DNA from 4 places in the Kocuria sp. TGY1127_2 genome. Region 1 is predicted to be linked to each of the others. Evidence: riboswitches for the same ligand, from Rfam matches in the RefSeq annotation. Region 1 holds a riboswitch; each other region holds the start of a gene.
The links. A riboswitch is a leader RNA that binds a small molecule or an ion and turns the genes downstream of it on or off. The one in region 1 is predicted to bind thiamine pyrophosphate.

Region 1 (2,198 bases):
GGCCATCGGCGAAGAACACGGCGTCGAGTTTGCCGCGTTCGGCAGTGCGGGCGAGCTCCTCGTAATAGTCGATCTCGCCGAGCCTCTCGACCGAGGAGCCCGGGGCCCTCCAGGCCGCATTGTGGTGCCCGCAGCCGTAGATGAACAGGTTGATGTGTGCGTGCTTCTTTCCAGCGTTCATCCTTTAACCAGCCCTCCGTCGACGATCAGGTTCTGCCCGGTCACCGCGCGGGCCCACGGGGAAGCGAAGAAGAGAATCGCGTCGGCCATTTCGTCCGGGGTGGTCACGGAACGCAGTGGCGTTCCCGCAGCGATCATGTCGAAGACCTCATCCGGAGTTGCGGAGCTCGCATCCGTTTCCCTCAACAGACCACCGGAGACCATATTGACCGTAATTCCTTCCGGGCCGAGATCCTGCGAGAACGTGCGCGTCAAGGAGAGCAGGGCGGCCTTGGCCGCCGTGTAGTCGTGGTACGGGACCACGGGGTTCTGAAACAGGTTCGTGCCGATGTTCACGACGCGCCCGAAGCCCCGTTCGGCCATACCGGGTCGGAGCGCCTGGATCATCGCGAGCGGCCCGTGGAGCGACCCGTCGATCTGTTTCTGGAATTCCTCGGCGGTGATGTCGGCGGCTTTCGACCGGGCCTCGCCGTTGAAGCTGAAGTCCACCAGGGCGTTGTTGACCAGCGTGGTCGGTGCGGTGCCGAAGAATCCGGAGGCTGACGTCGCGAACTCTCGAATGCTCTCCCCGTCCCGAACGTCAAGGGCCGCGCAACGGGCTCGGTCCGGGAATTCGTCGACGATGCGGGCGGCGTCGTCCTTGCTCTGGTGGTACCCAATGACCACCTTTGCCCCTTCGCCGAGGAAAGCGCGGCTGATGCTCTCTCCAAGGCCCCTCGCGCCGCCGGTCACCACCACGATCTGCTCGTCGATGGGCAGAACGCTCGATACGGTGGTGGGATTTTCGGTCATGGTCTTTGCCTCTCCATCGAGGCGAAGGCACCCGAAAGAGCGATTCCCGCAACCGCTGTTGCGGCACGCGGATGTAAGTGCGCTCTGCGGACATTCCCTTCGCCAGTACTAGCTGAATCAGGTTCTACGGGTTTCATCTCAGCCTCCCTTCGGAGGCACCCCGTGTCGCGCGTCTCATGTTAGCACCGCTACTCGAACAGGCCCTGCCCAACCATCTCGTCTCCGTCACGAATGCCCGCGGGCACGGCGAAGAGCGCCGATGCCTGGTGCTGGAGATACTCCGTCAGGGCATCCTGCTCCGTCATTTTCTTGAGAGTCGGGTAGAAACCTTTCCGGGGATCTCGCACGTAGGCGATGAAGAACAGACCCGCATCCAGACGCCCGAGGGAATCGTTGCCGTCCGTATAGTTGTAGCTGCGTCGAAGCATCCGATGACCCCCGTTGTTCTCAGGGGCGACGACGGCCACGTGCGAGTCCGTGGGAATCACGGGTTCCCCGTGGTCATCCTGAGCCGTGAAGTCCAGTGCTTCGAACTCGTCCGACGCCCGAGGCGAGGCGATCGACAGTGGCGCACCGTACTGCTTGTCCCGGCCGATCACCTCCTGCTGTTCGGAGAGCCGTACTCGATCCCAGATTTCGAGGTACATGTGAATCTTTCGTGCCACGAAATACGTTCCACCGTTCATCCACTGTGCGTTGGGATCATCCTCGGGCTGAACCCAAACGTTGTCGCCGAAGAGGTCATCGCCGTCTTCCGCTTTGAGGTTGGCCGTACCATCCTTGAATCCGAAGAGATTACGGGGTGTCTGCTGTCCCCTCGACGTCGAGGAACTGCGTCCGTAACCGATCTGACTCCACTTGAGCGTCGCCGAGCCGAAGGCGATGCGGGTCAGGTTTCTGATCGCGTGGACGCAGGTCTGAGCGTCATTGGAGCACGTCTGGATCAGGATGTCCCCGTCGCTGGATCCTGCCCGCAGGGCTTCGTTCGCAAATTTCGGAACCCCATCGCTCAGGATCTTGGGCATCTTGTCCTTGAGTCCAAAACGATCATTTCCGTGCTCATCGACGAAGAGCGAACGTCCGAAACCGAAGGTGATGGTCAGTCCGCTCGGCGAGTATCCCCAGGCTTCTCCGGTGTCCTCGGGCGGCATGTGGTGATTGCCCTCAGGAGCGCCGCCAACGAGTTCCCCCGCGCACATATGCTCTGCGGCGACCGTCCACTCGGA
Region 2 (2,198 bases), 440 kb from region 1:
TCGTATTGGCGTGGACCCTCCAAATCCTGGCGGTACCCGTCTCCTCGCACATGGTAGGACGTTCCGGGTTCCGCAATCGTCACTTCACGGCATCGGCTCTCACGGTCAACGAGCTTGCCGACCTCGTGGAGCAGATGAACCGTGAAGAGGAAGAAGAAGAGGCTCCTGCTGAAGCAACCGACGAGCCGCGCGACGTCGACGCCGACGCCGCCGGTCTCGGGAACGATGCGCAGGCCAAACCCGAAAGTGACCTGGAGGCAGAGCGGGACTGAGCGACGTGAGAACAATGGCGGGCGCGTGAAGGATTCACGCGCCCGCCATTGTTCGTATCGAGGGGAGGGCTATCAGACCTCGGCCTGGCCGCCGGTCTCGACTTCTTCCTTGTGCTCCATCTTGTTGGCCAGCCGCGTGACGCTCAATTTGATGAGGGTCGCGACGACACCGCTGATCGCGGTCCAAATGACGATGTCGCGGATGCTTTCCTCGGCGTCCGGATTGCTCGACGGCGGTTCATTGCCGGTAACCTTCTTCCAGCCCAGCGTCATGACCTTATTGGCCGCGAATACTCCGGCCAAGGACGCAACCGTGGAACCGATCTTGATAACGGGATTGCTCATCCATCTCTCCTCTTCATTCGCACCGGCGGTGCGGCCGGTCACGTTCAGCTCTCTCTAGCCTAATCGTACGAGTTTGCCTTTGTCCCAATCTGCTGGGCGATTCACCGGAAGTGAAATGAGTCAGATAGACTGGGGGACGTTCAAGAACGACAGGGGAGCCTCGGATGAGGCTGAGAGTGCGAAAGCAGACCCTCGACCTGATGCGGTTAGCACCGACGTAGGGAGTCGAGATCTCGGGCGTATCCAAGAACAGTACGGGTACGGCCTCCCCTCCTGAAAATTGCAGGAGGAAGACCCATGAACACCACATCCCATCACGAGTCCGGTCAAACGGTCCAGTCGTTGAGCGAGACCGGGAGCGGAAAACATCCGAAGCGCCGGAAAGTTTCGTGGCGCGTGATCGACATCGTGATCGCCTCGGTTCTTGCCGTTGTCTGCGGCGTGATCTTCTGGATCTGGTCTAATGCCGTTTCGCCGGCAACGCAGACCGCGACGGTTGGTTTCCCACCGTTGTCGGGCCTGATCGGTGGAGGCTGGCTCATCGCGGGAGTCGTCGGCGGCTTAGTAATTCGGAAACCCGGTGCCGCGATCTACTGTGAGATTCTCGCGGCCGTTATCGAAGCCCTACTGGGCACCCATTACAGCGCCGGCGTTTTGCTGTCAGGGTTGATTCAGGGCATCGGTGCCGAGATCGTCTTCGCTCTATTCCTGTACCGCAGGTTCGGGCTTGCAGTGGCCATGTTTTCCGGCTGCGTCTCCGGCGTATTCATGGGCGTCAGCGAGGTCATGATGTATTACGGCTTCTGGGAAGCAAAGTATCAGGTCGTCTACATCGTGTGCGGCACGATTTCCGGCGTCGTCATCGCGGGACTTCTGGGTTGGGCCTTGATGAGGGCATTGATCTCGACGGGCGTTCTCGGTTCCGTTGCCGCAGGTCGTGATGCTCGGCGCAGCAGGGTTCGCCCGTGACGGTTCACGGGGCCCGGGTCCTGGCCCAGAACTTCGGTTGGCACCACGCTGGTCGAGAGGCACCCGCTTTCCACGGTGTAAATCTGGATATTCGGGCCGGTGAAAGGGTTTTGCTACTAGGCCCTTCAGGGGCAGGAAAATCGACATTGCTCCACGCGTTGGCGGGTGTGCTCGTGGACGATGACGGCGACGCCGTTCTGGGGCGGGCAACGATCAATGGCCTCGGGCCCGAACAATCGAGGGGCGCGGTCGGTCTGATGCAACAAGACCCAGAATCGTCGATCGTCCTGTCACGCGTAGGAGACGACCTCGCATTCGGCCCGGAGAATCTGGGAGCCGACCCCGCGGTTATCGTTCCGCGGTGCGAACGAGCTCTGCGTTCGGTCGGTTTGGATCTCTCGTGGGAGCGTCCCACGTCGGCGCTGTCCGGCGGCCAAAAACAACGGCTTGGATTGGCAGGGGTTCTGGCCATGGAACCCCAGCTGATCTTGTTGGACGAACCGACGGCCAACCTCGACCCAGATGGCGTCATCGAAGTTCGCGACGCCGTGTTGAACGCTGCGGAGGAATACGGTTCGACCCTGGTCGTAGTCGAGCACCGAGTCTCGGTCT
Region 3 (2,198 bases), 660 kb from region 1:
TTTCGCCACGCTTGCTGACAGGGGTGTCCCGCCAGGACTGGAAGGCCTGATCGGCGGTGTCGATGACCCCGGGAATCTCCTCTGCCGTGAGGGACTCAAAAGTCTGCTCGACTTCGCCAGTGTTCGGATTTGTCACAGCAAAAGTACTCATATAGGTACTCAAACCAAATTCCGTGGCCGCGTCCAGTGAGTTTCGACGTAGGCGGAATGTTTCTCGTGATTACCGAGGCGAGAAGCAGGCCCTGAGCTCCCGAGCCGCGGATTCCGGGTCGTCGGCGGCGGTTACGGCCCGTACGACGACGATCCGCTCGGCCCCGGCGTTCCGAACCAGCGGCGCGGTGTCGATGTTGACGCCTCCGATCGCGAAGAACGGTTTGGCAGCCGAATCCAGGCTCTGGCCTATGTGGGCAGCGAACTCGGGCAATTCGAGTCCCACTGCCGCCCGCCCGGGTTTGGTGGGAGTCTCCCAGATAGGGCCAGTGCAGTAGTAATCCACCCCGGAGTCTTGGGACGCGGCACGAACCTGTGCCTTGTCATGACAAGAGCGACCGACAAGGATGTCTTCCCCGAGAACTCGCCGAACCTGCTCGGTGGTCAGGTCGGTTTGTCCCACGTGAAATACGTCGACCCCTGAAAGCAACGCGACGTCGGCACGGTCGTTGGCCGCCGAAAGGCCGCCTTCTTCCCCCGCAACCGAGACAAGAACGTCCAGGGCCTCGAGCTCGGTTCGAATGGAAACCTGCTTGTCGCGCACCTGGATGATGTCCGTACCACCGCGAAAAGCTGCCCTGTAGAACTCTTCGAGTCGTGCGGTATCAAGCTTTTCGACAGCGTCGGCTTCCGAACCTCCGAGAATGAATCTCTGCAGATCCGTGCAGAGATAAAGTCGGGCGCAGCGCAATCGATCGGATCGTTCCGTGCGAAGGCGGGAGGGCCCGGGAGCTTGGGAGGGGGCGGTCAAGGAAGTATGGTCTGGTGCATTCTGGGCAGTCGTCACCCTTGCAACATTAAAGGACTTGCGAGTTAGGTCATAGACTGGAGACACGTGGGAGTCCGGGCTGGCCGGACTGAGAGGGCGATACCGCCGACCATTCGAACTCGATGCGGGTCATGCCGTCGTGAGGAGGAGTAACCGATGCATATCGGCATAGTGGGTTCTGGCGTCGTCGGGATGCAGACCGCGTGGCACCTGAGATTGCGGGGCCATCGGGTGACGATCTTCGATCCGGACCCCGGAAACGGTGCGACACGGGCCGCAGCGGGCATGTTGGCACCCATCAGTGAAGTGCAGTTCGGGCAGCAGGGCCTTTACCCACTCATGCTTGCTGCCCGGCGAGAATATCCGCAGCTCATCGCTCAACTGGAACGGGTCACCGATCGTCCTCACGGATACCTCGAGAACGGCACGCTACTTGTTGCGGCAGACCGCGCCGATTCGGCTCGAGCCGCAGATCATGCTCGGGTCCAGACCGAATACGGCATGGAGACCCGGTCCCTCTCCGCGAGTCGGCTGCTGGATATGGAACCCGGCCTGAACCCTCGCTTGGCCGGCGGATTCGAAGCGCCGACCGATCAGCAGGTGGACCCGCGTCTCCTCCTGGAGGCTCTCCGCGCTGCACTCGTCCATGATCTCGATCCCACCGGATTCGCCCATGCCGGGCCGTCCGCCGCATGGATTATGGAAAGCGTTTCCAGAATCGACCCGGTGGGGGACCGAACAGCAGGCTACGACGTCACGGCGGGGGACAGCGGCCCCCACCGGGTCGATCGGGTGCTCGTGGCGTGTGGCGTGAATTATGGGCGTATCGGTGGGGTTCTCGACCGTCTGCCCTTGGACCTGAGGCCGGTGTACGGAGATATTCTTCGGCTGAAGCTCCGCGAAGGGCAACTCGCACCGGGAGAAAAGCATGTGGTGAATGCGACGATTCGCGCGACAGTCCTGGGACGACAGGTCTACCTGGTCCCACGGGCCGATGGCGGGCTGGTGATCGGAGCCAGCGTACGGGAAGACAACCTGCCCGGAGTCAACGCGGGATGCGTGCAGGAGCTGCTCGAGGACGCCGTGACCGTTGTGCCGGGTGTGAGGGATATGGAACTCGTTGAGGCCATGGCCAGGGCGCGTCCAGGGACTCCGGACGATATTCCGTACGTCGGACCCGTGCCGGGGGCTCCGGGCGTCGTCGTCTCAACCGGCTACT
Region 4 (2,198 bases), 430 kb from region 1:
TAAGAGTGCGTTGGGGAAAATGAAACGTGCCGCTTCTCCCCAGGATCTCGAATCGAATATCGGTGAAAAAGCTGCTCGAACTACAGAAGTGTAAGTTGTCCACGACTGGGGACATCTGTGTGGATAAAGCGTTGGCGGTCGGTGCCCGGTCGCGGTCGGCTCCGCATGTTCATGCTGATCGGACGAGGGGAGAAGGGCGAGCAGCCAGGCGCTCCGGGGACCTAGGATGCCGCGGAATACAGGGAAAAATCCGGTCACAGCGCTCTCTCTGGGGACCGAATGCCAGGTCGCCCCAGGCCCTGCTTGCGTCGGGGACGACGTGAGGAAGTTGTCCACAATTATCCACAACCTTCCACAGGGAGGTGACCTCAGCGAGCGATTTCTCCACGTGTTGTGTGAAAAGTTATCCACAGGTGGGGATAAAAATCTGTGTTTGGGGTTCGTGAGGCGTCCGTGGGCAACGGTACGGGCCAGGAATGCGGAGCGACCACTGAAAAATACCTGCACGTACACACTGCAATGACAAGGTTTATGCAGTGGGGTGCGGTCTCGGACCCACCTGTTGGGAATCGATGTGGGTTTCGTGGAGTCACATTCGTGTAAGTTCTCCACACTGTGGATAGATCTTGTGGATAAACCCTCCGGACTGTCGGAAAAACATGCTTGCGGCGTTGTATGACCTTTCAGGGGCGGTTTTCATTCGCGGGACACGAGCTAAAGTGATGGGAGGCGCAATGGCGCGCCGACAGTGACAAGGGGTGCCCCGTTCGGCTGAGATAAGACCCTTTGAACCTGATCTAGCCAGCACTAGCGAAGGGATCGTCACCATGACTGATTCACCGGAAAATCACCGCGCCCCCGACGGCATCGTCGGATCGGCCGAGGCCGTTCGAGGGTCGTCACCCCTGGTCCATTGCTTGACCAACGCGGTCGTCAAAGAAATCACGGCCAACGTTCTGCTCGCCGTCGGGGCTTCGCCCGCAATGGTCGAACACCCCGACGAAGCGCGCATCTTCGCTGGGATGGCCGACGGGGTGCTTGTGAACGTCGGGACGGTCTCGGAGGATCAGATCGCGGCGATCCAGGCCGCAGTGGAAACCGCGGGATCTGCGGGTGTGCCCTGGGTTCTAGATCCGGTTGCGGTCGGAGGCCTTCCCCTACGTACCGAATTCGCCCGGGACCTCGTCACTCAACGTCCGACTGCGATTCGTGGCAACGCCAGCGAGATCGTCGCCCTGGCCGGACAGGGAAGCGGCGGCCGTGGGGTCGAGTCGACCGATGCTGTGGAAACTGCTCTCGATGCCGCGCGCTTCCTTGCGGAACGCACCGGCGGCATCGTCGCGATTTCCGGGGAGCGGGATGTGGTCGTCTCTGCGAACCGGACCACGTGGCTGACCAGTGGTCACGAATTCATGCCGCTGGTCATCGGGACGGGGTGCTCGCTCGGGGCCACGGTCGCGGCGTATCTGGGTGCCGCCCGTGCGGCTGGCCTGGCCGACCATGACGCTGTTTTGGCGGCCCACGCCCATGTGGGTGCCGCCGGCTCCTTGGCGGGTCGAACCGCCGACGGTCCCGGATCCTTCCACGTGCGGTGGATCGATTCGCTCTACGAGCTCTCCCCGGCTGGAATCGGCCGCCTTGTCGAGGTTCACGAGGAAGCCCAGTGATACCTCCCGCGACTGATTTCTCACTGTATTTTGTGACGGATACGAAGCTGTGCGGTGGTCTCGATCGTGTACCGAATGTGGTGTACGAGGCCGTGATGGGCGGCGTCGGTGTAGTTCAGGTCCGCGACAAAGAGCTATCGGATGGCCGCTTCGCTGATCTGGCGCGCGCTTGCGAGCAGCAGTTGCGTCGGGCCGAGCAGGACTCGGGCAGGTCCGCCCAGCTGTTCGTCAATGATCGACTCAGCGTCGCCGCAGATCTGGGGCTCAATGTTCACGTCGGACAATCCGACGCCGCCGCGGCGGATGCGCGTGCGGCGGTCGGACCCGACCTCATGGTTGGGCTCTCGGTATCGACACCGGGCGAGGTCCGGGCCGCGGTGGCCGAACGCCAAGCGGATGTTCTGGGCATTGGCCCGGCCTGGGCCACTCCTACCAAAACCGACGCCGCCCCGGCCTTGGGGCCCGATGGGGTATCCGAATGTGCGGAGATAGCCCGAACCGGAGGGCTCGTGAGTGTAGCCATAGGAGGAA

Region 2: it holds a riboswitch for thiamine pyrophosphate, as region 1 does, so the genes downstream of both, sake_RS02805 (ECF transporter S component) here and sake_RS00860 (3-oxoacyl-ACP reductase) in region 1, are expected to answer to the same signal.
Region 3: it holds a riboswitch for thiamine pyrophosphate, as region 1 does, so the genes downstream of both, thiO (glycine oxidase ThiO) here and sake_RS00860 (3-oxoacyl-ACP reductase) in region 1, are expected to answer to the same signal.
Region 4: it holds a riboswitch for thiamine pyrophosphate, as region 1 does, so the genes downstream of both, thiM (hydroxyethylthiazole kinase) here and sake_RS00860 (3-oxoacyl-ACP reductase) in region 1, are expected to answer to the same signal.

What each region holds. Positions count from the first base shown of each region.
Region 1 covers NZ_AP022834.1:188,689-190,886, reverse strand. Annotated here, with positions in the region: gene sake_RS00865 (LLM class flavin-dependent oxidoreductase) at 1-181, opposite strand, end outside; gene sake_RS00860 (3-oxoacyl-ACP reductase) at 178-972, opposite strand; TPP riboswitch at 1,049-1,145, opposite strand; gene efeB (iron uptake transporter deferrochelatase/peroxidase subunit) at 1,161-2,198, opposite strand, start outside.
Region 2 covers NZ_AP022834.1:631,866-634,063, forward strand. Annotated here, with positions in the region: gene mnhG (monovalent cation/H(+) antiporter subunit G) at 1-272, shown strand, start outside; gene sake_RS02800 (DUF4235 domain-containing protein) at 345-617, opposite strand; TPP riboswitch at 759-858, shown strand; gene sake_RS02805 (ECF transporter S component) at 915-1,586, shown strand; gene sake_RS02810 (ABC transporter ATP-binding protein) at 1,583-2,198, shown strand, end outside.
Region 3 covers NZ_AP022834.1:2,494,930-2,497,127, reverse strand. Annotated here, with positions in the region: gene sake_RS11150 (NAD-dependent succinate-semialdehyde dehydrogenase) at 1-151, opposite strand, end outside; gene sake_RS11145 (thiamine phosphate synthase) at 221-961, opposite strand; TPP riboswitch at 1,036-1,143, shown strand; gene thiO (glycine oxidase ThiO) at 1,136-2,198, shown strand, end outside.
Region 4 covers NZ_AP022834.1:2,719,433-2,721,630, reverse strand. Annotated here, with positions in the region: TPP riboswitch at 745-837, shown strand; gene thiM (hydroxyethylthiazole kinase) at 828-1,667, shown strand; gene thiE (thiamine phosphate synthase) at 1,700-2,198, shown strand, end outside.